DNA from 2 places in the Micromonospora sp. NBC_00421 genome. Region 2 is predicted to be linked to the other one. Evidence: riboswitches for the same ligand, from Rfam matches in the RefSeq annotation. Region 2 holds a riboswitch; the other holds the start of a gene.

Region 1 (14,530 bases), 680 kb from region 2:
AACAGCGGTGCGGCCGGATCGTTGGTGACCCCGATCTCGGCATCCCCCGAGTCGACGTTCGACTTCACCCGGTACCGGCCGGCCGGCACCGTCAGCTCGACGTCCCCGCTGCCGGCGTGGGCCCGCGTCGAGGCCGGTTTGTCCAGGATGAGCGTGATGTTGCCGGAACCGGTCTCGGCGGAGACGTCGCCGCCGAGGCGGGTGCCGGTGACGTCGCCGGAGGCCGCCCGCAGGTCGACCGGGCCGGCGACGTTGACCACCTCGATGTTGCCCGACCCGGTCTCCGCCCGCACCGTGCCGCTGGCGTCGGCGATCCGGATGTTGCCCGAGCCGAGGGTGAAGTCGACCGATCCGATCCTGGCCAGCTCCACGTCGCCGGAGCCGGCCTCGCCCTGCACCCGCACCCCGGGCGGGGCGGTCACGTCGTACGACACCGAGCAGCGGGAACCGCAGTCGGTGTCCAGCACCAACTCGTCCCCGGTGATCTCGTACGTGGTGTCGGGCTGGTCACCCTGGTAACGGACCACCCGCTTGACGCGTACGCCGGTGGCCGGGCCGGTCGCCCGGACCACCACGTCCCCGGATCCGGGCCGTACGGTGATCCGGGCGATCTTCGCCGCCTCGGTGGTGTCGAAGTCCAGCCGCCGGAACGCCAGCGTGTCGCACCCGGTGGCGAGGATGAGGGCGGCGGTCGCGCCCAGGGCGACCGTGCTGCGGGGAAGAGCCATGCCGAGCAACCTACGACCGTCCCCACCTGCGGCACATCCGGGGCGAAGCACCGACCCACCCCGAGCCGACCCTGATTTCCCACCCCGAGGGAGAATGACCCGATGGCCGGGTACCGCCGACAGCTCTACCGCGACGACGCGGTGGTGCTGCGCGTGCAGAAGCTGGGCGAGTCCGACCGGATCATCACCCTGCTGACCCGCCGGCACGGCCGGCTACGCGCGGTGGCCCGGGGGGTACGCCGCACCACGAGCAAGTTCGGCGCCCGGTTGGAGCCGTTCGGCCACGTCGACCTCCAGCTCGCCGGCGACCCGAAGGGCAACACCGGCAGCTCGCTGCACAGCGTCAGCCAGGTCGAGGGCATCGACCTGTACGGCAAGCGCTTCCTCGGGGACTACCCCCGGTACACGGCGGCCAGCGCGATCGCGGAGACCGCCGAACGCCTTACCCCCGTCGAGCGGGAGCCGTCGCTGCGGCTGTTCCAGCTCACCCTCGGCGCGCTGAAGGCGTTGTCCCGGGGGGAGCACGCCACCACGCTGGTGCTCGACGCCTACCTGCTGCGCGGGATGAGCCTGGCCGGCTGGGCGCCGGCGCTTACCGCCTGCGCCGTCTGCGGCACGCCGGGGCGGCACCGGGCGTTCTCCGTACCGGCCGGGGGTGCGGTCTGCCCGGACTGCCGGCCGCCCGGCGCGGCCCACCCGGCACCGGCCACCATCGACCTGATGTCCGCCCTCACCAGCGGCGACTGGCAGGTCGCCGACGCCACCGAGACCGGGGTACGCCGGGAGTGCAGCGGCCTGGTCGCGGCGCATCTGCAGTGGCACCTGGAACGCGCGTTACGCTCGCTGCCGCTGGTCGACCGGGGTGGGTCGCCGGGTGGCGCGGGGAGCGGTCCGGTGCCGCCGCCCCGGGTCGGCGTGGAGGGCGTGGACAGGGGGATGACCGAGTGATCCGATCGTTGAGGGCCGGCCGGCGGGCGCCGACGCCGCCGACACCGCACCCGTCGGGTGCCCGGCCGCCGGCGTTGCCCGTCGAGGCGCTGCCGAAGCACATCGCGGTGGTGATGGACGGCAACGGCCGATGGGCCAAGGAACGCGGCCTGCCCCGCACCAGGGGCCACGAGCAGGGCGAGCACAGCCTCTTCGACACCGTCGAGGGGGCGATCGAGCTGGGCGTGCCCTACCTGTCGGCGTACGCCTTCTCCACCGAGAACTGGCGGCGCTCGCCGGACGAGGTCCGGTTCCTGATGGGCTTCAACCGGGACGTCATCCGCCGCCGCCGCGACCAGCTGGTCGACCTGGGGGTGCGGGTGGTCTGGTCGGGGCGGGCCGGCCGGCTCTGGAAGAGCGTCATCTCCGAGTTGCAGACCGCCGAGGAGATGTCCCGGGGCAACTCGACGCTTACCCTCCAGTTCTGCGTCAACTACGGCGGCCAGGCCGAGATCGCCGACGCCGCCGCCGCGATCGCCCGGGAGGTGGCCGCCGGCCGGCTCGACCCGGCCAAGGTCACCGAGAAGACCGTGGCGAAGTACCTCTACCACCCGGAGGTCCCCGAGGTCGACCTCTTCCTGCGCCCCTCCGGTGAGGAACGGATCTCCAACTTCATGCTCTGGCAGTCGGCGTACGCGGAGCTGGTGTTCCTGGACACCCTCTGGCCGGACTTCGACCGTCGCCACCTCTGGTACGCCTGCGAGCTGTACGCCCAGCGGGACCGTCGCTTCGGCGGGGCGCTGCCCAACCCGGTCGCCCCGACTGTCTGACCGTCGCCCCGCCTTGCGATTGGTGATCTCGCCGGCGGGGTACCACCTCCGCAGGCAGCCAGATCGCGGAGGTGAGCACACATGATTCAGAAGCGGATCGCGCAGTGGGCGGTCATGGCGGTCGCCGTGCCGCTGGCCGCGGCCGGCGCCCGTCGGCTGAGCCACACCCTGGAGTCCCGTCGGGGGCCCAGCGGGGTGAGCCGGCTGCTGTCCAAGGGTGCCGACGTGCTGCGCCCCCAGAAGGCCGCCCGGCGTCGTCGGTTCTGGTGACCACCCGCCACCGGCTTCCCCGGTGACCAGCGGTCACCACCGACCTCACGGCGAACGCCCCGCCACCCCGTTTCACCGGGGCGGCGGGGCGTTCGCGTGGCACTGGTGCCGGTCCGGTGAGCGCGGTGCCCCCGCTGGGGGGAGACCGCGGCACGCCGGGGACGACGGGCTGGTCAGCCGGCCACTTCGGAGCGGTCGGCGGTCGCCCACAGGGTGTGGAACGCGCCCTCCCGGTCGACCCGGTGGTAGGTGTGCGCGCCGAAGTTGTCCCGCAGGCCCTGGATCAGGGCCGCCGGCAGCCGCTCCGCGCGCAGCGCGTCGAAGTAGGCGAGCGACGAGGAGAAGGCCGGGGTGGGCACGCCGGCCCGCGCCGAGTCGGCCACCACCCGACGCCAGCTCGGCACGCCGTCGCTCACCGCGTCGGCGAAGTACGGCGCGACCAGCAGGGTGGGCAGCTCCGGCTGCGAGTCGTACGCCTCCCGGATCCGGTCCAGGAAGCGGGCCCGGATGATGCAGCCGCCCCGCCAGATGGTGGCGGTGCCACCCAGGTCGATGTCCCAGTGGTACTCGCGGCTGCCGGCCCGGATCTGGTCGAAGCCCTGCGCGTACGCGACGATCTTGCTGGCCAGCAGCGCCCGCCGGACGTCCTCGACGAAGGCGTCCCGGTCGTCGACCTGCCACTTCTCGCCCGCGTCGCCGAAGGTGCGGCGGGCGGCCTCACGCTGGCCGGCGTGGCCGGACAGCGACCGGGCGAAGGTCGCCTCGGCGATACCGGTGATCGGGATGCCCAGGTCGAGGGCGATCTGCACCGTCCAGCGGCCGGTGCCTTTCTGCTCGGCCTGGTCGAGCACCACGTCGACGAAGGACTTGCCGGTGGCGGCGTCCGTGTGCGCCAGCACGTCGGCGGTGATCTCGATGAGGAACGACTCCAGCTCGCCGGTGTTCCACTCCCGGAAGATCTCCGCGATCTCCGCCGGGCTCGCACCCAACCCGGCCCGCAGCAGGTCGTACGCCTCGGCGATGAGCTGCATGTCGGCGTACTCGATGCCGTTGTGCACCATCTTGACGAAGTGACCGGCACCGTCGGGGCCGACGTGCTGGCAGCACGCGACGCCGTCCACCTGTGCGGCGATCTTCTCGAAGATCGGCCCGAGCTTCTGGTAGGACTCCGCCGAACCGCCCGGCATGATGCTCGGCCCGAGCAGCGCGCCCTCCTCGCCGCCGGAGACGCCGGTGCCGACGAAGTGCAGCCCGTGCTCGCGCAGCGTCTCCTCCCGGCGGCGGGTGTCGGCGAAGTGCGCGTTGCCGGCGTCGACGACGATGTCGCCCTCCTCCAGCAGCGGCACCAACTCGTCGATGACCGCGTCGGTGGGGCCGCCCGCCTTGACCATGACGATCACCGCGCGGGGCCGCTCCAGCGAGCCGACGAAGTCCGCCAGGGACTCGGACGGCACGAAGGTGCCCTCGTCACCGTGGTCGGCGACCAGGCTGCGGGTGCGCTCCGGGGAGCGGTTGTGCACCGCCACGGTGAACCCGTTCCGGGCCAGGTTCCGGGCCAGGTTGCGACCCATCACCGCCAGCCCGGTCACGCCGATCTGCGCCGTCGCCTGTTGCGTCATCTCGTACCCGCCACCTCTCACGTCACCTGTGTGCTGCGACGGTATCGCGTGCCCCCTACGCCCGGCAGCCGCCGTCCACCCAGTGTCACAGGGTGGTCGCGTCCGCGCGGCAGGGGCCGCCCGCCGCCGGGCCGGGATGACCGTCTGGTGTCCGCCGTGGGGCGGCGCGGTCGTCGGGGTGTCCGCCGTCGGGCCCTGGAACGGTCGTCGGGCCGGGAACGGCCGTCGGGAAAAACGGATGCGTCGGGCGCGGGGGCCGGCTAACGTGACGGCATGCGCATCTGACGCCCTTTCTCCAGAGCCGACCCGCCGCCGTGGCCGCGGGTCCGCGTGCTCGGGCGTCCGCGTCTCCCACCCCTCCTGGCAGGGGATGACTCGTGGCCGGTCGTCCGGAGCCGATCCCGTCCGTCGACCGCCCGCCCGCCGTTTGCTGGCGGTGTGGTCCTCCGCACGTACAGGAGGCAGCGTATGCCCGCCAAACGCAGTCCGAAGAGGTCCCGTCGTCCCGTGCCGAAGCCGGTGGAGGTGGACCCGGCGGCGCTCGCGGCACTCACCGTGACGCCCGCGCACCCGGTCCCCCTCGCCTTCGCATCGGCCCACCCGGACGCTGTCGTCCGGTCGCCCCCGCCCCCGCCGCCGTCGCGGTCGGGCCGGTCGGTCCGGTCCGGCTCCACCACCGCCCAGGGCCAGAACCGCCGGTACGCCTTCCGGCGCAGCTGATCCGCCCCCGGCGGGGACGTCCCGCACCAGATCGCCGAAACAGCGGTGTCCGGACCCCGGACACCGCTGTTTCGGCACAGTGGTGCCGGCGTGTCCCGGCGGTCCGGGTGCCTGGCCGCCCGGCATGCCCGGTGGGGCGATGGACCGGGTGGGAGTGGATCAGCCGATCAGGGGGCGGAAGGTGCCGAGCGCCACGCTGACCGCGAGCGCGCCGCCGGCCAGCGCCGCCGCGCCGACGACCAGCAGCCAGTCGGCCGGGCGGAACACCTGCCGGCGGGCCACCGTGCGCGGGGTGCCGGCGTCGAAGCCCCGGGCGTCCATCGCCACCGCCAGCCTGGTGCCGCGTCGGATCGCGCCCACCAGCAGGGCGAACGCCGTGGAGACGAAGAGTCGCAGCCGGGCCAGCGGGTTGCGGCCGGCGTCCACGCCCCGGGCCCGGCGGGCCATGGTCAACATCTGCCACTCCTGACCGAGCAGCGGCACCAGCCGGAAGGCGGCAAGCGCGCCGATGGCGAACCGGGCCGGGGCCTTCGCGTTCTGGACAAGCGCGTCGGCCAGGTCGGTCGGATCGGTGGTGGCGAAGACGATCACCCCGGGCAGGGCGACCGCGAACATCCGCAGCACCAGCCCGAGCGCGGTGACCACCACCCCCGAGGTGACAAGCAGCGGCCCGGCCTCCCACAGCACCCGGCCGGACCGGTCGGCGGCGAACAGGACCAGCGTGACCAGGATGCCGGCGGCCCCGGCCAGCAGCGGCAGTGCGCGGCGGGCCAGCACCCGGTAGCGGATGCCGAACAGCGGCAGCAACGCCAGCTCGACGGCGATCGCCACCGCCGGTGCGACCGGGTCGAGGCTGGCCACCAGCAGGAACGAGAAGACCAGCCCGGCCGCCAGCTTCGCCACCGGGTTGCGCCGGGCCAGCGGCGCACCGGGCCGGGCGACAGGTGCGAAACCGATCACGGTCCCTCCCGGGTGGGGCACAGGGTGACCGTCCGGTCGGCGAGCGCGGCGACGAAGTCCGTGTCGTGGGTGACGGTGACCACGCCGTGCCCTGCGTCGCGCAGGTCGGCGAAGAGGTCGACCAGCTCACCCCAGGTCCGCCGGTCCTGGCCGAAGGTGGGTTCGTCGCAGATCAGCAGCCGGGGCGCGGTGGCCAGGGCGGTCGCCACGCTGAGCCGCCGGGCCTCCCCACCGGAGAGGGTGTACGGGTTGGCACCGGCGAGCCGGGTCAGCCGCAGCCGGTCCAGCAACTCGTCCACGGTGGCCCGGACGGCGGGCTCGGGGCGGCCCGTCCGGCGGGGGCCGAGGGCCAGCTCGTCGTGGACGGTGCCGGTGACGAACTGGTGCTCCGGGTTCTGGAACACCGAGCCGATCCGGCCGGCCAGGGCGGGGGCCCGCCAGCGGTGCGGTGGGAGGCGGGTGTCCCCGTCGGCCAGCGCGGAGGTGCCGGCCAGCCGGCCGACGCCGGGGCGGAGCAAGCCGCCGAGCAGCAGCGCGAGGGTGGACTTGCCGGCCCCGTTGGGGCCCCGGACGGCGAGCGCCTCGCCGGCACGTACCGCCAGGTCGGTGGGGGCCAGCCGGGGTGGCAGGCCGAGCCGGTCGGCGGTGAGCAACTCCCCGCCCGGCGGCCCGGCGGCCGGGCGGGACGCGGTGGGGTGTCCGGGCACCCAGACCCCCTCGGCGGCGAGCGCGGCACCGTGTGCGGCGAAGACCGTCTCCGGTGGCCCGTCCGCCCGGACCCCGCCACCGGGTGCCAGCACCACCACCCGGTCGACCAGGGCGAGGGCGTCGGCGACCCGGTGCTCGACCAGGACCAGGGTGGTGTCGGGGTCCAGCGCGCCGGCCACCGCCCCGCGCACCAGCTCCGCGCCGGCCGGGTCGAGGTTGGCGGTCGGCTCGTCGAGCAGCAGCAGCCCGGGGCGCAGTGCCAGCACGCCGGCCAGGGCGAGTCGCTGCTGTTCGCCGCCGGACAGCGCCGCGGTGGGCCGGTCCCGGTGGTACGGGAAACCGACCCGGCGCAGCGCCTCGTCCACCCGGGGCCAGATCTCGTCGCCGGGCACCCCCCGGTTCTCCAGGCCGAACGCGACGTCGTCGCCGCTGCGGGCCATCACCAACTGGGACTGCGGGTCCTGGAAGACGGTGCCGACCCGCTCGCGGGCCTTGGCCGGGTCGAGGCCGTCGATCTCGACGGTGCCCTCCTGCTCGCCGGAGTCCGCCGGCAGCAGCCCGGCCAGCGCGGCCAGCAGGGTGCTCTTGCCGGCCCCGGACGGCCCGAGCAGCAGCACCCGTTCCCCGTGGTCGATCCGCAGGTCCACCCCGCGTACCGCCCAGGCCCGCCGACCGGCGTGCCGCCAGCCGAAGCCGACCAGCCTCACACTCGCCACGTCGCCGGCACCTCCATGATCGCCAGGGAAGGTCAGACCAGGGTGCGGTCACGGCCGGAGGGGAACCGGTCCAGCACGCCGGTCTCGGCCAGCGCGCGGGTCAGGTACCAGCCGCCGACCCCGGCGACGACGGCGGCGCTGAGCACCGTCAGCGCCGCGTACGGCAGCCGGTAGCTGGTCAGGGCGTACTCGGCGTTCCAGACGAAGAAGTCGAACAGGGCGGCGCTCAGCCCGGTCAGCGCGCCGGCCAGCACCGCCACCGGCAGCCGGAACGACCGGTAGCGGAACGCGGCGAAGGCCAACTCCGCGCCGAGACCCTGGATCAGCCCCTGCACGATGGTGATGCCGCCCCACTCCGCGCCGAGCAGCGCGGAGACGGTGGCGGCGACGGCCTCGCAGAACAGGGCCGCCCCGGGCTTGCGGATCACCAGGCCGCCGAGCACCGCCGGGACCAGCCAGACGCCGTACATCACCGCCTGGCTGGCCGGGGCGGCGGCGAACGCCGGGTCGGCGGCCTTCCAGACCAGGCCCCAGGCCCAGAAGATGACGCCGAAGGCCACGGCGATCACGGCGGCGACCACGATGTCGATGGTGCGCCACCGGTTGCTGTCGGTGTGTTTCATGTCGGTGCTCCCAGTCCAGTGATCGAACCAGGAGAAGACGCACGCCGCGCCCGGCGGCTGCCGGACGGCGGCGCGGCTGGAGGTCGACCGAACTCCCTGCGCTGGCATTACCCAGATCAGGTTCGAGGGTCTGCGGGCGATGCCCGCACTCTCAGCGCTGTGCGCTCCCCTGTCGGATGTGAAGTTGTCTCGGCAGACGCTAGCACCGACCTGCGGCAACGACCCAGCAGGCCACGGTTCCCGGCAGTCGACGCCGGTCCGCCGGGCGTCCGGGTCGCGACCACCGCCGGGCGTCCGCCCGGGGTGCGGCGCCGTCGGGGCTGGGTAGGCTGCCGGTCATGCGGGTACCGGCGCGAGGGCTCACGTTCGACGTACGGGCCGGTGGCCCCGAGGGCGGCGCGGTCGTGCTGCTGCTGCACGGCTTCCCCCAGCACGGCGGGGAGTGGGACGATGTGGTGCCCGCCCTGCACGCCGCGGGGCTGCGCACCTACGCCCCGGACCAGCGGGGCTACTCGCCCGACGCCCGGCCCGCCGGGGTGGCCGCTTACCGGTTGCCGGAGCTGGTCGCCGACGCGGTGGCGCTGCTCGACGAGTTGGGCGTCGACGCCGCGCACGTGGTGGGGCACGACTGGGGCGCGATCGTCGCCTGGGCGCTGGCCGCCCGGCATCCGGAGCGGGTGCGCACCCTCACCGCGGTCTCGGTGCCCCATCCGGCCGCCTTCGGCTACGCGCTCTCCGCCGACCGGGGGCAGCGGGCGCGCTCGTCGTACATGGCGTTGTTCCGCCGCGCGGGGCTGGCGGAGCGGGTGCTGCTGGCCTGGCGGGCGGCGGTGCTGCGCCGGATGCTGGCCGGCGTCGGTGACCCCGCCCGGGTGGCCCGGTACGCCGGGCCGATGCGGGTGCCGGGGGCGTTGACCGGCGCGTTGAACTGGTACCGGGCGATGTCGGGACGGGACCTGAAGGCGGTCGGCCCGGTGACCGTGCCGACCAGTTACGTGTGGAGCGACCGGGACGTGGCCGTGGGGCGTACCGCCGCGCAGGCGTGCGCCCGGCACGTGTCGGGGGACTACCGCTTCGTGGTGCTGCCCGGGGTCACCCACTGGATCCCGGACGAGGCCCCGGGCCCGCTGGCCGAGGCGATCCTGGCCCGGGTGCGCGGGGCGGTCTGAGCGTTGCCGGGGAGCCGGGTCACGCTCGATCCTGGTGGTAGTGGTACTCGATCCTGGTTGTCGTGGTACTCGATTCCTGGCTGTCGTGGTACTCGATCCTGGTTGTCGTGGTATCCGTGCGGCGGGAGGCCACTACAACATGGATCGAGCGCGATCTTGCGGGGCCGGGGTCGTGAATCGGTTTCGGGCAGGTATCGATGGGGCACAGGCGTTGCTGCCGACGGGGACGCCCCCGCCGGCCGCACGTCTCACCCCGGAGGTCGCCCGTGTCGAAGGAATCCGAGAAGCAGCGCTGGCAGCGCAACTTCGCCGATCTGCTCCAGGAGTTGCGGGTCGCCCAGACCGGCGTGCAGATCCTCTTCGCCTTCCTGCTGACCCTGCCGTTCAGCAACGGGTTCACCCGGACCAGCGAGTTCCAGCGGGACGTCTACATCCTCGCGTTGTTGTCCGCCGCCGCGGCCACCGCGATGATCATTTCGCCGGTCGCCTTCCACCGGGCGCTGTTCCGGCAGGGTCGCAAGCCGGAGCTGGTCCGCTTCGCCCACCGGATGGCCACCGGTGGTCTGGCCTTCATGCTTGTCGCCATGGTGAGCGCGGTCCTGCTGATCGCCGACTTCGTGCTGGACACCGGCATCGCCGTGGTGCTCACCGTGATCACCGGCCTGTGGTTCCTGACGTTCTGGGTGGTCCTACCGTTCGTCCGGCGCAACTGGGGTGACGACGACATCGACGACGACGATGACGAGCCGATCGTGCTGACCGGCGACTGACCCCGCCCGCCGCGCGGAACGGGTGCGGCGGGCGGGATGGCGTGGCGGTCCACCGGCTCCTCGGCCGGTCGCCGTCCGTTCGTCAGCGGGCGACGGCCCAGGCCAGCACGGCCGCCAGGATGAGCCCGTTGAGCAGCGCCAGCACCAGGTACGCCTGCGGCGGGATCTTGCGCCCGCGCCTGACGAAGCTGACCAGCACGGCGGCGTACGCCAGCAGCAGCACGGCGACGACGATCAGGAAGTAGAGCACCGCCCCACCCTAGACGAGGGGTGGGGCGGTGCTCGTCGTACGACGGTGGACATCGTGGAACCGGGGCGACTGATATCGAGTAACATCGATAACTGTCACGCCTCGTCCCGGGCGTGTGGCCGACTCCGCCCCGTCGAAGGGGCGCGTGCGGTGGCCCACACGGGCAGCCGACGCCGGCCCGGCACCACCGACGAGGAGCGGACGATGAGAGCAGCGCGGCGGCGTACCGCCGGACTTGGCGTGATCACTCTGGCGGTCCTCGCGGGCGGGGTGGCCGTGGCGAGCGGGGCCGCCACCGCCGCCGCGACCGGCTGCCGGGTCGACTACAAGGTCACCAGCGAGTGGCAGGGCGGCTTCGGTGCGGACGTCACGGTCACCAACCTCGGCGACCCGGTCTCCGGCTGGACGCTCACCTGGGCCTTCGCCACCGGCCAGCAGGTCAGCCAGGCGTGGAACGCCACGGTCACCCAGAACGGGACGGCGGTCAGCGCGAAGGACGCCGGTTACAACGCCGCCATCGCGACCGGGGCAGGCGTCAGCTTCGGCTTCAACGGCGCGTGGACCACCGCCAACCCGGTGCCCACCGCGTTCGCGCTCAACGGGGTCTCCTGCACCGGCGCGACGCCGACCGCCACCCCCTGCCCGCCGCCGTCCACCCCGCCGACCCCGACGCCCACCCCGACCCCGACCCCGACCCGGACGCCCACGCCCACTCCGACGCCCAGCCCGACCCCCTCGGCGCAGCGGCCGGTCACCGTGTGGCTGGCCGGCGACTCCACGGTCGCCAACCCGTCCTCCGGCACCGTCTGCCCGGTCGGCTGGGGCAACCAGTTCGGCCAGTACTTCAACGGCAACGCCACGGTGGTCAACAGCGCGGTCGGCGGGCGCAGCATCCAGACCTGGCTGTACGACCCGAACGTCACCACCACGATGAACTCGGCCGGCGAGTGCGTGGTCAACCCGCAGACCTACTCGACCCGCTGGCAGGCCATGCTCAACGCCAACGGCGGGATGAAGGCAGGCGACTACCTGTTCATCCAGTTCGGCATCAACGACGGCAGCGCCACCTGCAACCGGCACGTCGGCTCCGCGCGCTACAAGGAACTGCTCGGCGTGATGGCCCGCGCGGCCCAGCAGCGCGGCGCGTACCCGGTCTTCCTCACCCCGGCCGCCGCGATCACCTGTTCGGGCAGCACCGCCGTCGGCAACCGGGGCTTCCTCACCGAGACGTTCGACGCGGGCCGGGCCAACAACGTCCCCGTCATCGACCTGCACAAACTGAGCTACACGCTCTACAACACGCTGCGGCTCTGCCCGAACAACGGCGACTACAACTCGGGCGCGGTGGGGGCGTTCTTCTGCGCCGACCACACCCACTTCGAGACGGCCGGAGCCCGGCAGATCGCCGGTGTGGTCGCCACCGCCCTCCGCAACCAGCAGCTCGGCCTCTCGGCCTACCTGCGGTGACGCGTCCCGGCCCGGCCGGGCGGATGGTAGCGCCCCGGCCGGGCGGGTGGGAACTGCCCCGGCCGGGGTGCGGTCGGCACTGCGCAGCGGGCGGCCCCGGCCGCCGTGGTCCGGGTGGCGGGGTCACCCGGACCACGGCGGACCGTCAGGAGACCGCGCAGGCGGTGCCGTCGAGGGCGAACCCGGTGGGTCGGCTGTTCGCGCCGGTGGCGTCGGCCAGGAATCCGAAGCTCACCGTCGCCCCGGCCGCGATCGTGCTGTTCCAGCTGACGTTGGTCGCCCGGACGGTGCCGCCGCTCTGCGTGTAGCTGGCGTTCCACGCCTGGCTGACCCGCTGGCCGTCGGCGAACGTCCACTGGAGCGTCCAGCCGGCGATCGGGGTGGTGCCGGTGTTGCGGATCGTCACCTCGCCCTGGAAACCGCCCTGCCACTGCCCGGTGACCGCGTAACCGACGCCGCACCCGGTCCCGCCGGCCGGCGGGGTGGTGACGGGCGGGGTGGTGGGCGGTGCGGTGGTGACCGGCGGCGTGGTCACGGGCGGCGTGGTCGTGGGCGGGGTGGTCGTGGGCGGTGCGGTGGTGGGGGTCGGCGTCGGCGTCGGAGTGGTGGTCAGCTTCGCGGCGACGATCGGGGCGAGCCGGGCGGTGATCGCCCGGTGACCGGCGTCGTTCGGGTGCACCGAGTCGCTCAACCCGTCGGCGGGCAGCCAGCCGGTGGTGTCCACGTAGAACACGTTGCGGTCCCCGCCACCGGTGACCGCCGTGACGGCGGCGGCGGTCTCCGCGGCGTACCGGCCGCTGAAGGTGCGCAGCGCGAAGATCGCCGCGCGCGGGTACTTGCCCCGCACGGTACGGATGAACGTGGCGTACTGGTTCTGGAAGTCCGCACCGCTCACCCCGTGGCTGCGGTCGTTGGTGCCCAGGTTGATCACCACGGCGTCGGCCTGGTAGCGGCTGAAGTCCCAGTTCGGGCTGTTCGCCGCATACCCGGTCCGGAGGAACTGGGTGGCCACGCTGACGCAGCCGTCGGCGGTCGCCACCAGGCAGCCCCCGCCGTAGCCGAGCTGGGTGTGCTCGGTGCCGAGCTGCTCACCGGTCAGCCAGCCGTACGCGGTCAGCGCCGTCCGCGAGGAGGTGGTGCCGAGGGTGATGGAGTCGCCGACGAACTCGATCAGCCGGGGCCGCACCGCCGCCGGCAGGGTACGCGCGCCCGAGTCGAGGGTCAGCCCCTGGAACACCGCGTCCCCGGTGTACGAGCCGGCGACCACCCGGTACGACACCAGCAGCGTGTGGTTGCCGGCGGGCAGCGGGCTCGGGGTCAGGTTCACCGTGCCGCTGACGTTGGTCAGATACCTGAAGTCGGCCCCGTCGATGCTGTAGTAGAGGTCGATGGTGCGCCGCTGCCGCAGCTTGACGGTGGTGCCGGTGAACCCGGTCTTCAGGTAGGCACCGGCCCAGTTCGGCACGTACGCGGTGCTGTTGCTCCGGTCCCAGCGGCCGACGAACGCGATGTTCGCATCAGTGGGTGTGCCGTCACCGGCCGCCGCCTGCGCCGGTGGCAGCCCGGTGAGTGTGGCGGCCAGCATCGCCACCAGGCCGGCTGCCCCGGCCGCGACGATCGACCGACTGCGAATCAAAGGCATGGATCGCTCCCGTTCCGGGCCGCCCGCGCCGACGCACGCAGACCGGTCCCTACCGCAATATATTTATCATCATCTAATCCTCTCGGGCGGGAAGGCACAACTCGCCGCAGCTGCGGCATGGTGACCGGCCGCGCCGGGGGACCCGTTGCGGAGGGGGAGGGCGGGCGGGGCGGTGACCGGCCAGCCGCAGGGCCGGTCACCGCCCGGCCCCGGGCCTAGCGGCCGGCGCGTAGGCCGAGTCGGCGCAGCTCCAGGGCGGCGAGCGCGTCGACGGTGGCGTCGTCACCGCGCCGCCACGCCTGGGCCACGTCCGGGTCGATCCTGGTCAGCCGGCGCAGCGGCTGGCTGGTCAGCGCGCGCAGGGCCAGCAGGTCCCGGCCGGCCGGGACGGCGGCGAGGGCCTTCGCCGAGGCGGCCCGGCGCATCCAGCGCAGCCGCAGCGGCAGCCAGCCGAACAGCACCAGCCCGAGCGGGAAGACCAGCACCGCGAGGCTCAACGCCAACGCGAGCTGACCGACCAGCTCCTGCTGGTCGCGGCCCGCCTCGGCCATCGCCCGCGCGGCGTCGGCGGCCTTGGTGAACGGCCCGGTCAGCTCGTCGCCGACCAGCGGCACCCGGCCCACCTTGCCACCGGCGTCGGCCAGGTTGTCGGCGAGGCCACCGCCGGCCCCCTCCAGCTTCTGCCCGGGTACGGCTAGCTTCTCCACCAGGTCGTACAACCACAGCGCGAAGCGGACCGCCGCGTAGACCCAGGCGACGACGAGGAGGTCGGTGAGGAACTGACGGAGGGCGACCGGAGAACGGTCAGCGTAGATCTTCACGGCCGACAGCGTGCCACGACGCGGGCCGCCCGGCACCCCCCGCATGCCCGGCCGACGGCTCACCGGCGGACGACGGACCCTCCCCGGCGTGGCTGACCGCGTCGGCGACGATGTGCGCGACGTGCTCGTCGACCAGCGCGTATGCGATCTCCCGGCCGCGTCGGGAGCCCCGCACCACCCCCGCCCCCCGCAGCACCCGCAGGTGCTGGGAGACCAGCGGCTGCGGGGCGCCGAGCTGCTCGACCAGCTCGTGCACGCACCGCTCGCCCTGGGCGAGCTCGCTGACGATCGCCAGCCGGATCGGGGCGGA
Region 2 (14,530 bases):
CCTTCTGCACGCCCGGGTCACCGCCGCCGGTGCTGCCCGGGGCCCGACCGGTGGCCGTGAAGTACTCGGCCTGCTTGCGCTTGGGCTGGAGGATCTCGATCGCCCGGCCGGTCAGCGGGCCGGCGCTGCCGGAACCGCCGTCGTCGGTGTAGGTGGCCTCGAAGACCGCGAAGACGTTCGCCTCCGCGCCGTGCCCGGACGCCAGCGAGGTCTGCACGGTGCCGGTGCAGCCGGTGTGCTGCTCCAGCGGGTGGGCGTGCTCGTCGTGGCCGAGCAGCACCTGCAGCTGCACCCGGTCACAGTCGATGGCGCCGTCCTCCGGGTCGGTCACCTTGATCGTGTACTTGACCTGGTCGCCCCACTCGAAGAAGCCGCCGCTGGGCGGGAACTCGATGGTCACCGTCGGGGCGGTGTTGCCGACCGTCACCGGCACGTTCGCCACCGCGGTACGACCCTTGGGGTTGGTCACGGTGAGCTGGGCGGTGTAGTCGCCGGCGGTGGTGTAGGTGTGGGTGGGGTTCGCCTCGGTGGAGGTCTGCCCGTCACCGAACTTCCAGGCGTAGGTCAGCGTGCCACCGTCGGGGTCACGGGAACCGGCGCTGGAGAACTTCACGGTCAGCGGTGCGGCCCCGGAGGTGGGGTCGGCGCTGGCCTCGGCGATCGGGGCGCGGTCACCGGCGGTGTAGTCGATCCGGTAGACCCCGGAGTCGTCGTTGTTGCCGCCGAAGCCGGTGCCCCACTCGATCATGTAGAGCGCGCCGTCCGGCCCGAACTCGAAGTCCATCGGGCGGACCATCGGCATGCCGGTGAGCAGCTGGTTGATGTCGATCAGCGACTTGCCGTCCGCGCTGACCTGCATCGTGTACATCTTCGACTGGTTCCACTCGCCGAGGAGCGCCTTGCCGTCGTAGTACGCCGGCCACTTGCGGCTGGACGTGCTGTCGGCGTCGTAGCGGTAGACCGGGCCGCCCATCGGGGCGCCGCCGCCGCCGATCTCGGGGAAGCGCGGGTCGCCGGCGTAGCCGTAGTCCACCGTCGCCGCGATGGCCGGCGGCAGGTTGGTCAGGCCGGTGTTGTTCGGCGAGTCGTTCACCGGCGCGGCGCAGTCGAACTTCGCCCCGCTCGGCCCGGACGGGAAGGTGTAGTCGTTGTACGCCTTGTTGTTGCCGGTGCAGTACGGCCAGCCGTAGTTGCCGGCCGTGGCGACGATGTTCCACTCCACCAGGCCCTCGGGGCCGCGGTTCGGGTTGGCCGCCGAGGCGTCCGGCCCGTAGTCGGCGACGTAGAGGGTGTCGGTCTTCTGGTCGACGCCGATCCGGAACGGGTTACGGAAGCCCATGCCGAAGATCTCGGAACGGGTCTTCGCGGTGCCCGGGGCGAACAGGTTCCCCGTCGGGACGGTGTAGGTGCCGTCGTCCTCCGGGTGGATCCGGATCACCTTGCCGCGCAGGTCGTTGGTGTTGCCGGCGCTGCGCTGCGCGTCGTAGTCCTGCCGGCCGGCCCGCTCGTCGATCGGCGTGAAGGCGCTCGACTCGAACGGGTTGGTGTTGTCGCCGGTGGCGAGGTAGAGGTTGCCCTTCGAGTCGAAGGTCATGCTGCCGCCGGCGTGGCAGCAGGTGTTGCGCTGGGTGTCGACCTGGAGGACGACCTTCTCGGTGGCCTTGTCGATGGTGTCACCGTTGACGGTGAACCGGGACAGGTAGTTGCGCGGGGCGCCACCGGCCGGTGCGTAGTACAGGTAGATCCACTTGTTGGTGGTGAACTTCGGGTCGAGGCGGAGACCGAGCAGGCCGTCCTCGTTGCCGGTGAAGACGTCCAGCCGGACGGCGGTGACCGTGTTGCCGGTGTCCGGCTTCACGATCTGCACCCGGCCGTCACGCTCGGCGTAGAACACCCGGCCGTCCGGAGCGATGTCCAGCTCCATCGGGTTGTTGGTGTTGCTGTCCAGCGTGATCTTCTCGAAGTTCGAGGTCTTGGTGGCGCCGCAGTCGGCGTTCTCGACCCCGGCCGCGGTGCGGATGCCGCCGAGCAGGTGGGAGAGGAACTCCGGCTCGGTGTACGACGCCTGGGTGTGGCCGCCGCCGGTGTACCAGGACCGGCCGCCGTCGTAGTCCTGGCACCAGGCGGTGGGGTGGTCCGCACCCATCGCGCCGGCACCCGGGCTGTAGGACTTCTCGTCCAGGCTGGCCAGCACGTGCACCTTGGAGCGCGGGTTGGTGCGGAAGTTGTACCACTCGTCGAAGCGGGACCAGCGGTCCGGCAGGGTGGCGGTCGACGGGTGGGCGTGGTCCTCGACCTTGACGGTGGCCTGCTGGTTGGCCGGGTGGCCGGAGAAGTACGCGCCGACCAGGTTGCCGTACCAGGCCCAGTCGTACTCGGTGTCCGAGGCGGCGTGCACGCCTGCGTAACCGCCGCCGGCCTTGATGTAGCGCTCGAACGCGGCCTGCTGGGTGGCGTCGAGGACGTCACCGGTGGTGGAGAGCCAGATGACCGCCTGGTACTTCGCCAGGTTGGCGTCGGTGAAGGCGGCCCCGTCCTCGGTGGTGTCGACGGTGAACCCGTTGTCGGTGCCGAGCTTCTGGATCGCGGCGATGCCGGCCGGGATGGCGTCGTGCCGGAATCCGGCGGTCTTGGAGAAGACCAGGACCGAGAAGGGTTCGGCGGCGGCTGCCGCCGCTGGTGCGGGTGCCGGTGCGGCCTGTGGCAGGGCCGCCGCGGCGGGAGCGGCCTGGGCGGGGGTGCCGCCGATCAGACCGCTGGCGAGTAGGGAGAGGGCAAGTAGCCCGGCGCCCAGTGGGCCGCGACGTGCGCGGCGGTGGCGGGATGGAGACACTCCATGCTCCTTATGTCCGTGCTGGACAGTGGTGGGGGCATGGGGACGACTCGCCGCAGACCGTCCCCGGTCGGATGGGTGCGGGCCCGCCGAGGTCCGCATCGGTGGCGATCAGGTGCCGACCTCGTCGAGGCCGGTCACCGGAATAATGTCGATCGGTTGAACAAATTAGCGCCGCTGGATTGGTTTCCGGCAAGGCATGAGCATGTAACGATTCGGTATCGCCGACTCGCATTTCCGGCTTATGTGGAGAGAAGCCAAGAAAGGTAATCATAGACACTGCTGGATCGATGTAACACCCCTTGGCGGATCAGCGGATCTGTCGTACGGTGACAGGCACGTAACCCACGGGAGCCCGGTACACCGGGCTGAGAGGGGGGCTGAGAGCCCCCGACCGTCGAACCTGATCCGGGTAATGCCGGCGCAGGGAGGAGAGTTGCCGTGCCGTCCCTCGGCCGACTGCATCTGATCACCGACACCCGACCCGGGTGCGACCCGCTCGCCGTGCTGCGCGCCGCCCTCCCGGTAGCCCGCGCCGACCTGGTCGTCCAGGTCCGGGTCACCGACGGGACCACCGACCGGCAGGCGTACGAGCTGGCCCGGCAGGCGCGGGCGCTCTGCCTGCCGTACGGGGCGACGTGCCTGGTCAACGACCGGCTGCACGTGGCCCTCGCGGTGGACGCCGACGGCGGCCACGTCGGCGCGGACGACCTGCCCGTCGCGGCGGCCCGACGGATCCTCGGTGGTGCCGCCGTACTCGGCGCGACCGCCCGGGAACCCGGCGGCGCGGCGCGGGCGGTCGCCGCCGGGGCCAGCTACCTGGGCGTCGGTCCGTGCCACCCGACCAGCACCAAGACCGGCCTGCCCGACCCGATCGGCCCGGCCGGACTCCGCGCCGTCGCCGAGGCCGTCGACGTGCCGGTGATCGCCATCGGCGGGGTCACCGTCGCCACCGTCCCGGTGCTGCGGGCCGCCGGGGCGTACGGGGTGGCGGTGGTCGGGGCGCTCTCCGCCGCCGCCGACCCGGGGCGGGCCACCGCCGAGCTGATCGCGGCGCTGACGTGTTGAGCGGCCCGGACGTCGCCGTCGTCGGGGCGGGGCCGGTCGGGCTGGCGATCGCCTGGCGCTGCGCCGCCCGCGGCCTGCGGGTGACCGTGCACGATCCGGCCCCCGGCTCCGGCGCGTCGCGGGTCGCCGCCGGGATGCTGGCCCCGGTCGCCGAGGCGTACTTCGGCGAGCGGGAGCTGACCGGGTTGCTCGCCGAGTCCGCCGCCCGCTGGCCGGGCTTCGCCGCCGAGCTGACCGAGGCCGCCGGCACCGGGTTCGGGTACCGCACCGACGGCACCCTCGTCGTCGGGCTGACCGGGGACGACCTGGCCGAGGCGCGCCGGCTCTGGTCGTACCAGCAGGGGTTGGGATTGCCGATCACCGCGCTGCGCCCGTCGGAGCTGCGGGACCGCGAGCCCGCGTTGACCCCGCGACTGCGCGGCGGCGCGGTCGCCCCCGGTGACCACCAGGTCGACCCGCGTCTGCTGGTCGCCGCGCTGCGGGTCGCCGCCGAACGGGCCGGCGCGACCCTGGTCCCCGGCGCGGTGACCCGGCTGGCCGAACTGGCCGCGCCGGTCGTCGTGGTCGCCGCCGGCTGCGGGGCCGCCGCGCTCACTGGGCTGCCGGTCCGCCCGGTCAAGGGCCAGGTCCTGCGGCTACGCGCGCCCGATCGCCGTCCGCCCGGCTTCCGGCACGTCATCCGCGGGTACGCCGACGGCGAGTCGGTCTACCTGGTGCCTCGCGACAGCGGCGAGGTGGTGGTCGGGGCGACCGTCGAGGAGCGTGCCGACACCGAGGTGACCGCCGGTGCGGTGCTGCGCCTGCTCCGCGCCGCCGTCGACCTGGCCCCGGAGTTGGCCGAGTACGAGCTGGTCGAGGCCGTCGCCGGGCTGCGCCCCGGCACCCCGGACAACGCGCCGATCCTCGGGCCGCTGCCCGGCCGGCCCGGAGTGCTCGCCGCCACCGGCCACCACCGGCACGGCATCGTGCTCACCCCGGTCACCGCCGACCTGATCACCGAGCTGATCGTCAACGGCGAACCGGACCCGCTGCTCACCCCCTTCACCGCCGACCGGTTCGCCGCCCCGGCCGGGGCGCGGCCGACGGCCGGCGGCGTCGGACGGGACCGGCACACGGCGAACGAGGAGGAGACGTGCGACTGATCGTCAACGGTGTCGGCCGGGAGCTGGCCGGCGGATCGACCGTCGCGGACCTGGTCCGGGCCGTCACCGAGCAGCGGCGCGGCCTCGCCGTCGCGGTCAACGGCGAGGTGGTTCCCCGGGGCGGCTGGCCGGGCGCCGTGCTGCGCGACGGTGACCGGGTCGAGGTGCTCAGCGCCGCCCAGGGCGGGTGACCGGGATGCCCCTCACCATCGCCGACCAGACCTTCACCTCCCGGCTCATCCTCGGTACCGGCGGCGCGGCCAACCTGCACGTGCTGGAGCAGGCGATCCGGGCCTCCGGCACCGAACTTGTCACCCTCGCCCTGCGCCGGGTCGACACCGCCCCCGGCACCGCCGGTGGCCTGCTCGACCTGCTCGACCGGTGCGCGGTGCGGCTGCTGCCCAACACCGCCGGCTGCTACACCGCAGGGGAGGCGGTGAAGGTGGCCCGGCTGGCCCGGGAGGCGTTCGACACCGACTGGGTGAAGCTGGAGGTGATCGGCGACGAGCGGACCCTGCTCCCGGACGGGGTGGAGCTGCTGCGGGCGGCCGAGGAACTCGTCGCCGACGGCTTCGTCGTGCTGCCGTACACCTCGGACGACCCGGTGCTGGCCCGTCGGCTGGCCGACGTCGGCTGCGCGGCGGTGATGCCGGCCGGCGCGCCGATCGGCTCCGGCCTCGGGGTGACCAACCCGCACCACATCCGGCTGATCCGGCAGGGCGTCGACGTGCCGGTGATCCTCGACGCCGGGATCGGCACCGCCTCCGACGCGGCGCTCGCCATGGAGCTGGGCTGCGACGGGGTGCTGCTGGCCAGCGCCGTCACCCGGGCCGCCGACCCGACGGCGATGGCCACCGCCATGCGGTACGGCGTCCAGGCCGGACGGCTCGCGTACTCCGCCGGGCGGATTCCCCGCCGGTTCCACGCCCTCGCCTCCACCCCCGACGACGGAAGGCCCGACCTGTGACCCGCTCCGCCGCCCCGCGCATCCCCGCACCGGCCGGGGTGGTGCTGCTGACGGACCGGCGGGCGGCGCGCGGCGACCTCGTCGACGTCGTCGCGAAGGCGGTACGCGGTGGCGTGCGGTGGGTGGTGCTGCGGGAGAAGGACCTGCCCCGCGCCGGGCGGCTGGCGCTCGCCGTCGACCTGCGGGCCGTCCTGGCCGAGGCCGGCGGCACCCTGATCGTCGCCGGCCCAGACCCGCTCGGCGACGGCTCGGCTGGCCCTGACCCGCTCGGTCGGGGTCCGGGCGCTGCCGGTGGGGCGGTGCATCTGGCGGCGGCCGGGCCGTACCCGCCGCCGGCCGTCGGGCTCGTCGGTCGGTCCTGCCACGACGCGGCGGAGCTGGCCCGACTCACCACCGAGGACTACGTGACGCTCTCGCCGGTCTGGACCACCCGCAGCAAACCCGGCTACGGCCCACCCCTGCGCCCGGACGGGCTGCGCCGGCTCGTCCGGATCAGCCCGGTGCCCGTGTTCGCCCTGGGCGGCATCGAGACCCCGGCACAGGTGACGGCCTGTGTCGGAGCGGGCGCGGTCGGGGTGGCGGTGCTCGGCGCGATCATGCGCGCCGCCGACCCGACCGGGGTCGCCGCCACCCTCACCAGCGCCTTCCCTTCGACCCCCCGCCCGACGGACCGCATCCCGGTCGGCGGGGCGTGGCCCGAGGAGACGACATGACGCCCACGACCGTGCTCACCATCGCCGGCTCGGACTCCGGCGGCGGGGCCGGCATCCAGGCCGACCTGAAGGTCTTCGCCGCCCTCGGCGCGTACGGCACGAGTGTGCTGACCGCTGTCACCGCGCAGAACACCCGGGGCGTGGACGCCGTGCTGCCGCTGCCCCCGCGCACCGTCACCGAGCAGCTCGACAGCGTGCTCACCGACTTCGCGGTGCGCGCGGTGAAGACCGGGATGCTCGGCACCCCGGCGGTAGCCGACGCGGTGGCCGAGGCGGCGAAGGCGGGCCGGCTGCCGCACCTCGTCGTCGACCCGGTGCTCGTCGCCACCAGTGGACACCGGCTCGGGGTGGTGGCGGCGGTCGAGCGGCTGCTGCCGTACGCCCGGGTGGCGACGCCGAACTGCGCGGAGGCCGCCGCCCTCACCGGACGCCCGGTGGACACGGTCGAGGAGATGGTCGTGGCGGCGCAGGACCTGGCGGCCGCCGGCCCGGAGTTCGTGGTGGTCACCGGCGGTGACGTGGACGCGGCCGGCGAGTCGGTCGACGTGCTGGCCGGCGGCGGGGCGACCACCCTGCTCCGCGCACCCCGGGTGGACACCCGGCACAGCCACGGCACCGGCTGTTCGTTCTCGGCGGCGATCGCCGTCCGGCTGGCGGCCGGTGACCCGGTGCCGGTCGCGGTCGCCACCGCCAAGGAGTACGTCACCCGCGCGCTGACCGGCGCGCGGGGTTGGGAACTGGGCGCGGGACGCGGCCCGCTGGACCACTTCGGCTGGTCCCGATGACCATCAGGGAGGCTGTCATGCAGGCACGTCGCAAGGTCTACGTCGAGGGGGCCCGGCCGGACGTCCGGGTGCCGTTCGCCGAGGTGGAGCTGACCGGGGACGACCCGCCGGTACGGCTCTACGACACCTCCGGCCCCGGCTCGGACCCGGAGGTGGGGCTGCCGCCGCTGCGCGGGCCGTGGATCGCCGCCCGGGGGGACGTGGCCCCGGTCCGGGGCGCCGGAACCCCGCTGGCCGGCGTCGACTCCCAACGCCCCACCCAGCTCTGCTACGCCCGCGCCGGGATGGTCACCCCGGAGATGGAGTTCGTGGCGATCCGGGAGGGCGTGCCGCCGGAGTTCGTCCGGGACGAGATCGCCGCCGGGCGGGCGGTGCTGCCGCTCAACGTCAACCACCCGGAGTGCGAGCCGGCGATCATCGGCAAGGCGTTCCTGGTGAAGGTGAACGCCAACATCGGCACCTCGGCGGTCACCTCGTCGGTGGCCGAGGAGGTGGAGAAGCTGACCTGGGCCACCCGCTGGGGCGCGGACACCGTGATGGACCTGTCGACAGGCAAGCGCATCCACGAGACCCGGGAGGCGATCGTGCGCAACTCGCCGGTGCCGATCGGCACGGTGCCGATCTACCAGGCGCTGGAGAAGGTCGGCGGCGACCCGGTGAGGCTGAGCTGGGAGGTGTTCCGGGAGACCGTCATCGAGCAGGCCGAGCAGGGCGTCGACTACATGACGGTGCACGCGGGGGTGCTGCTGCCGTACGTGCCGCTGGCGGTGGACCGGGTCACCGGGATCGTCTCCCGGGGCGGTTCGATCATGGCGGCCTGGTGCCTGGCGCACCACGAGGAGAACTTCCTCTACACCAACTTCCGCGAGCTGTGTTCGCTGCTGGCGAAGTACGACGTCACGTTCTCGCTCGGCGACGGGCTGCGACCCGGCTCGATCGCCGACGCCAACGACGAGGCCCAGTTCGCCGAGCTGCGTACCCTCGGCGAGCTGACGACGATCGCCTGGGAGTACGACGTCCAGGTGATGATCGAGGGGCCCGGCCACGTGCCGATGCACAAGATCAAGGAGAACGTGGACCTCCAGCAGGAGTGGTGCCACCAGGCACCGTTCTACACGCTCGGCCCGCTGACCACCGACATCGCGCCCGCGTACGACCACATCACCTCGGCGATCGGGGCCGCCATGATCGGCATGTTCGGCACCGCGATGCTCTGCTACGTCACCCCCAAGGAGCACCTCGGCCTGCCCGACCGGGACGACGTCAAGGCCGGCGTGATCGCGTACAAGATCGCGGCGCACGCGGCCGACCTGGCCAAGGGACACCCCGGCGCCCAGGCCTGGGACGACGCGCTGTCCAAGGCGCGGTTCGAGTTCCGCTGGGAGGACCAGTTCAACCTGTCACTGGACCCGGAGACCGCGCGCGCCTACCACGACGCGACGCTCCCCGCGGAGCCGGCGAAGACCGCGCACTTCTGCTCCATGTGCGGCCCGAAGTTCTGCTCCATGAAGATCACCCAGGAGCTCAAGGAGTACGCCGCCCGGGGCATGCAGACCAAGTCAGCCGAATTCCGCTCCACCGGCAACCGCGTCTACCTCCCCCTGGCCTAACCCCCACCCCCACCCCCCACCCCCCACCCCCCCGCGCCCGTCCCACCCCACCCACCCCCTCCTCGGTGATCAAGAGGTTTGCGTCACGGGTCGGCCGGAATCTGACGCAAACCTCTTGATCACCGGAGCGGGCCGGGTGGGGCCGGGTGGGTGGGAGGGGAGGGGGTGGGAGGGGGTGGGGGTGGGGTTATTCGCGGTGGTGGTGGCGGCCGCTGGTGCGTAGTGAGCGGCGACCGCTCTCCCGTTCCGGTTCGTTGTCGGCCAGCGGCTTGCTCAGGCCGGCGACCCAGTCGACGTACTCGTCGTCTGGTGTCGCCGGTTCTGCGGTGGGTTCGTTCGCCGGCGCACCCTCAGGCGATCGGTTGCGCCGGAACAGCCCTCGCCGGCCCTTGGCCCTGCCGGACGGCTTCTGCTCGTCGACGCCGGTCGGAGCGGGATCGACGGAGGCGGGGTCGGCGGAGGCGGGGTCGGCGGAAGTCGGGTCGGTCGAAGCACGGTCCACCGGCGCGGCAGCGCGGGAGCCGTCGGCCTCCCAACGGAGGCTGACCGGTCCCAGGGGGTCCGTGCGCTCGACGGCCTCCGGTTCGGGAAACGGCAGCGAGGCCCGAGCCGGTACGGGACGGGGGGCGTCGGTCGAGCCACCCGTACCGCTCAGGTCGGGCAGTTGGTGGCGAGGGCGGGGCGTGCCCTCGACGCCGTCCGGCGACACGTGCCGCAGCCCGGTGACCTGCGGTGCCGTCCCGGCGGTGGGCGCACCCGGGTGGGCGGTGCCCCGCCCGGCGGTCTCCGGCGCGGCGGTGCCGGCCGGGGCGGGTTCGGCGACGGCCGCTCGTTGCCCTTCTTCGGCTCCGCCCGGATCGGCCGGTGGATCAGAGGCGGGCCGCCCGGCAGGGGGCGCCGGGCTACCGGTGACGACGGGGCGGGTCCGGCTGGCCCGTTTCGCCCGGGGCCTGGGTGCGGCCACGGGCTCGTCCCCGGTGGGCGGACCCGCGTCCTCCACCTGCTCCGCTTCGGTGACCTCGGTCCGCGCCGACCCGGCCCGGGCTTGCCTGGTCGGGGCCGGCGCGGTCTGGGCCGGCTTGGTCCGGGCCGCTGTGGTCGGGGTCGGCTCGGTCTGAGCCGGTCCGGTCGGGGTCGGCGCGGTCTGAGCCGGTCCGGTCTGAGCCGGTCCGGCCTGGGTCGGCGCGGTCGGTCCCGGCTCGGTCGGGGTCGACTCGGCCCGGGACAGTCCGCTTGGCGTCGGGGCGGAGCGGGTCGCCGTCCGGTCGGTGACGGTGGCGCTGGGGTCCGGCCAGTCCCAGTGGGCGGGATTGCGGCCCGCGCCCGGCGTGTCGGCCGACGGTCGGCCGACGCCGGGAAGTACGCCGGTGTCCGAGATCCCCGGTGGGACGTCGCCGCCTCCGGCCGCCCTTGCGACGGTGCCGTCCGGGCGGTCCTGGTCGAGGCTCCGGGCGGCGGCGCCCAGCTCCACGGTCACCGGCTCGTCCGAGGCGGCTCTGCCCGAGTTCACCGGCTCGTCCGAGGCGGCTCTGCCCGAGGCGGCTCTGTCCGAGGCGGCGGGGACCGAGACGGTTCCGTCCGAGTCGGTCCGGTTCGGAGCCGGCACGGCAGGCAGCGGTGCGAGAATGTCGGTCGGTTCGATCGCCGCGTCGCCGTCGTCGTCGCCGGAGCTGGCGGAGTCGGAGCTGGCGGAGTCGGAGCTGGCGGCAGCGCGGGCGGGTAGCAGCGGCCAGCGCAGCAGGGTGGCGGCGACCGAGCCGAGCGCGCCGGTGGCGACTGCGATCACCGCCCCGTAGTACGGGGCGAGCTGGTAACGGTCCACCGGGTCGCCCGGCCCGGCGGTCAGGTAGGCGAAGGCGAGCAGCACCGGGCCGGCCGCCCCGGTGGCCCCGCCGATCAGCGGGAGGTGCCCCCGCCGTCGGGCCAGTCCACCGGTCACCGCGCCGGCCACCAGCGCGATCAGGGGCAGCAGCAGCATCGCCAGCCGCTGTGCCCGGTCCGGGCCGAGCCAGGCCGGCTCCAGCACCCCCAGGCGTACGGTGCGCAGCGGCTCGGTGGACAGCACCCCCGGCGCGGCCGAGCAGAGCGCGACCAGCCAGATCGCACCGCCCAGCACGGCGACGTTCCAGCCCAGCGGGGGGCGCAGCAGGACGGCCGAGGCGGCGCCCGCGCCGACCACCGCCCCGGCGACCGCGCAGATGCCGACCGCCCAGACCGGGTCGACGGCGCTCAGCTCGGCGGCCCGCGCGGGTTGCATGCAGAGCGGGGCGACGACCAGCGCGCCGAGCGCGGCGGCGCCGGAGATCGCCAGCTGTACCGGGGTGTCCTCCGGTAGCCCCTCACGGCGGGCGAGCCGGCCGGTGAGGACCGCGCCGACGATGGCGGCGGTCACCGCGAACCAGCCGACCCAGGCGAGCTGGGCCGGCCACCGGTTGACGTCGGTGAAGTCGCCGGTGAGTCGGACGATGCCGAAGCCGTACGCGATGCCGAGCTGGCCGGCCCCGGCCAACATGCTCACCCCGAGTGCGGTGAGCAGCAGTCTGCCCCACGTCCGAAAGGCCATGTCGGGCACGTTACGGCCCGGTGCGCCCGATCGCCACTGTGGCGCGGCGCGGCCGGGGCCAGCTGTTACCCAAGCTCTACCAGCGGCTACTTGAGCTCCACCAGGCGGGCCAGATAGGTCGTGTCCCCGACATTGGTGAGCATGTGGACGGCGCCGGGATCCCGGTAGACCACCCCGCCGGTGGGTTCGTCTGCGTCGATCCGGGTGCCGTCGATCGTCTGCACCACGTTCTTGGCGCCCTCGATCGCCACCACCAGGTACGGGTGGTCGTGCCGGTGCAGCGGCTGCCGCTCGCCCGGGGCCAGCCGGATGTGCCAGACCCGGACCCGGTCGTTCTCAAAGACGATCTCCTGGCCGACCGGGCCGAGTTCGAGGTCGTGGGTCACGTCGGTCATCGGGTTCCGTCCAGTTGGGGGAGCACCTCGGCGGCGATGAGCTCCAGGTGGTCGAGGTCGTCGAGGTCGATCAGCCGCAGGTGGACCCGGGTGGCGCCGATCGCCGCGAACTCGCCGATCCGGTCGACCAGCCGGGCGGGGGAGCCGACCACCGGGTCCTCGGGCGGCAGGGCGCTCTTGACGTGCAGCGGCGCTGCCCGACGGCGGGCCTCCGCGTCGGTACGCCCGATCGCCACCACGATCCCGGCGGAGAGCACAGGCGGTTCCCGCCCCGAGTCGGCCCGGCCGACCCGGTCGCAGGCCTCCCGTACCCGGTCGTAGGCCTCGGCGGTCTCCTCGACCGACGTGAACGGCACGTTGAACTCGTCGGCGTAGCGGGCGGCCAGGTCGGGGGTGCGCTTGGGGCCGCGACCGCCGATGATCACCGGCGGGCCGGGCTGCTGGACCGGCTTGGGCAGGGCCGGGGCATCGACGAGCCGGTAGTGCTCACCGGCCCAGTTGTAGGTCTCGCCGACCGGGGTACGCCACAGGCCGGTGATGATCTCCAGCTGCTCGGCGAACCGGTCGAAGCGCTCACCGACCTTCGGGAAGGGGATGCCGTAGGCGAGGTGTTCCCGCTCGTACCAGCCGGCACCGATGCCCAGTTCGACCCGGCCGCCGCTCATCTGGTCGACCTGGGCGACCTGCACGGCCAGTGGGCCGGGCAGCCGGAAGGTGGCCGAGGTGACCAGGGTGCCGAGCCGGATGCGGGAGGTCTCCCGGGCCAGCGCGGCAAGGGTCAGCCAGGCGTCGGTGGGGCCGGGCAGCCCGGGTTCGTCGCCCATCGTCCGGTAGTGGTCGGCCCGGAGGAAGCCGTCGAAGCCGCCGGCCTCGCAGAGCCGGGCGAACCGGAGCTGGTCGTCGTAGCTCGCCCCCCGGTGCGGTTCGGTGAAGACCGCCACCCGCATGGTCATCGTCCCTCCACCCCGGCAATCGCCGGGGTCTCCCGTTCCATCAGCAGCTCGTGCAGGTCGGCGCTGACCCGGGCGACGTCCGCCAGGTGGGCGTGGCGGCCGAGGGTACGGGGCCGGGGGATGTCCACCTCGACGATCTTGCGGATCCGCCCCGGGCGGGGGCTGAGCACGACCACCCGGTCGGCCAGCAGCACCGCCTCGTCGATGGAGTGGGTGACGAAGACGACTGTCGCCCCGGTCTCCATGTGCACCCGTTGCAGCTCGCCGGAGAGCTCCTCCCGGGTCAGCGCGTCCAGGGCGGAGAAGGGCTCGTCCATCAGCATCACCCGGGGCTCGCCGATCAGCGACCGGCACAGCGACACCCGCTGCTGCATGCCGCCGGAGAGTTCGTGCGGCAGCCGCTTCTCGAAGCCGCCCAGGCCGGAGAGTTCCAGCAGCTGCCGGGCGCGGTCGCGGTGCTTGGCGCGGCTCCAGCCGAAGATCTCGGCCGGCAGCAGGACGTTGTCGAGCACGGTGCGCCAGGGGAGCAGGGCTGGCTTCTGGAAGAGCATCGCGACGTCCCGGCGGGGCCGGGTGATCGGGCTGCCGGCGACGGTGATCTCACCGCCGCTGACCGGCAGCAGCCCGGCGATCATCCTGAGTAGAGTGGACTTGCCGCAACCGGAGCGGCCGAGCACGGCGACGAACTCGCCCTCGGCCACGTCGAGGTCGATCCCGCGCAGCGCCTCGACCCGCCCGGAACGCCCCTCGAAGGTCCGCGACACATCGGACAGTCGGATCATGCCGTCGGTCTCCCCTGAGTGGGCGGTCAGCAATCGGACAAGGATATCCCCAGCTCGTCGGCGTCCTGTCGGCCGGGTGCGAAGTTGAGTTGTTTCCGTTCCGCAACCCGATCCGCCTGGCGTGGTGACCCTCAGTGTCTCGTACGCTGTGCCGGCGAAGAGTCCCTTCACGACGGCGGCGTCGGTGCCCCCTCACGCCGGTGCCGCCGGACCGACAACCCCCTCCGGGTGAACCGCCCGGTCGGAAAGGACATGGTGCACTGATGACAAGGCTGACCCGCACGGTCGCCGCGGCCACCCTGGCCACCGCACTCGCCCTGGTCTCCGCCTGTAGTGGCGGGTCCGACTCGGCGGACGCCAAGACCGGCGACGGCAAGTCGCTGGAGAAGGTGACCTACCTCACCTCGTTCGGCAACTTCGGCCGCGACTCGTACGCCTGGGTGGCGAAGGACAAGGGCTTCTTCAAGGAGGCCGGCTTCGACGTGGAGATCAAGCCCGGTCAGGGTACCGGTGCGGTCATCCAGACCATCGTCGGCGGTCAGGCCGACTTCGGCCCGATCGACCTGACCGGTGGCCTGCTCCAGGTCGGTAACGGGGTGGCCAAGGACTTCGTGGCGGTCGCCGCGATCCAGCAGCGCACCATGGCCGCCATCGTCTCGGTGGAGGGCAAGAACATCGCCACGCCGAAGGACCTGGAGGGCAAGAAGCTCGCCGACACC

The links. A riboswitch is a leader RNA that binds a small molecule or an ion and turns the genes downstream of it on or off. The one in region 2 is predicted to bind thiamine pyrophosphate.
Region 1: linked by a shared signal. The riboswitch ahead of OHQ87_RS00385 (ECF transporter S component) and the one ahead of thiE (thiamine phosphate synthase) in region 2 are both predicted to bind thiamine pyrophosphate.

What each region holds. Positions count from the first base shown of each region.
Region 1 covers NZ_CP107929.1:77,062-91,591, forward strand. The annotation lists gene OHQ87_RS00345 (DUF4097 family beta strand repeat-containing protein) at 1-728, opposite strand, end outside; gene recO (DNA repair protein RecO) at 831-1,676, shown strand; gene OHQ87_RS00355 (isoprenyl transferase) at 1,673-2,485, shown strand; gene OHQ87_RS00360 (hypothetical protein) at 2,567-2,755, shown strand; gene gndA (NADP-dependent phosphogluconate dehydrogenase) at 2,929-4,374, opposite strand; gene OHQ87_RS00370 (hypothetical protein) at 4,882-5,094, shown strand; gene OHQ87_RS00375 (energy-coupling factor transporter transmembrane component T family protein) at 5,254-6,054, opposite strand; gene OHQ87_RS00380 (ABC transporter ATP-binding protein) at 6,051-7,478, opposite strand; gene OHQ87_RS00385 (ECF transporter S component) at 7,511-8,101, opposite strand; TPP riboswitch at 8,177-8,282, opposite strand; gene OHQ87_RS00390 (alpha/beta fold hydrolase) at 8,440-9,270, shown strand; gene OHQ87_RS00395 (DUF6328 family protein) at 9,537-10,040, shown strand; gene OHQ87_RS00400 (hypothetical protein) at 10,123-10,290, opposite strand; gene OHQ87_RS00405 (cellulose binding domain-containing protein) at 10,495-11,757, shown strand; gene OHQ87_RS00410 (cellulose binding domain-containing protein) at 11,903-13,399, opposite strand; gene OHQ87_RS00415 (hypothetical protein) at 13,615-14,220, opposite strand; partial or broken gene OHQ87_RS00420 (ArsR/SmtB family transcription factor) at 14,288-14,530, opposite strand, start outside.
Region 2 covers NZ_CP107929.1:6,624,245-6,638,774, forward strand. The annotation lists gene OHQ87_RS28585 (ThuA domain-containing protein) at 1-2,833, opposite strand, end outside; TPP riboswitch at 3,171-3,280, shown strand; gene thiE (thiamine phosphate synthase) at 3,275-3,901, shown strand; gene thiO (glycine oxidase ThiO) at 3,895-5,043, shown strand; gene thiS (sulfur carrier protein ThiS) at 5,034-5,234, shown strand; gene OHQ87_RS28605 (thiazole synthase) at 5,240-6,010, shown strand; gene OHQ87_RS28610 (thiamine phosphate synthase) at 6,031-6,723, shown strand; gene thiD (bifunctional hydroxymethylpyrimidine kinase/phosphomethylpyrimidine kinase) at 6,720-7,508, shown strand; gene thiC (phosphomethylpyrimidine synthase ThiC) at 7,526-9,118, shown strand; gene OHQ87_RS28625 (hypothetical protein) at 9,306-11,681, opposite strand; gene OHQ87_RS28630 (cupin) at 11,768-12,076, opposite strand; gene OHQ87_RS28635 (LLM class F420-dependent oxidoreductase) at 12,073-13,023, opposite strand; gene OHQ87_RS28640 (ABC transporter ATP-binding protein) at 13,026-13,811, opposite strand; gene OHQ87_RS28645 (ABC transporter substrate-binding protein) at 14,075-14,530, shown strand, end outside.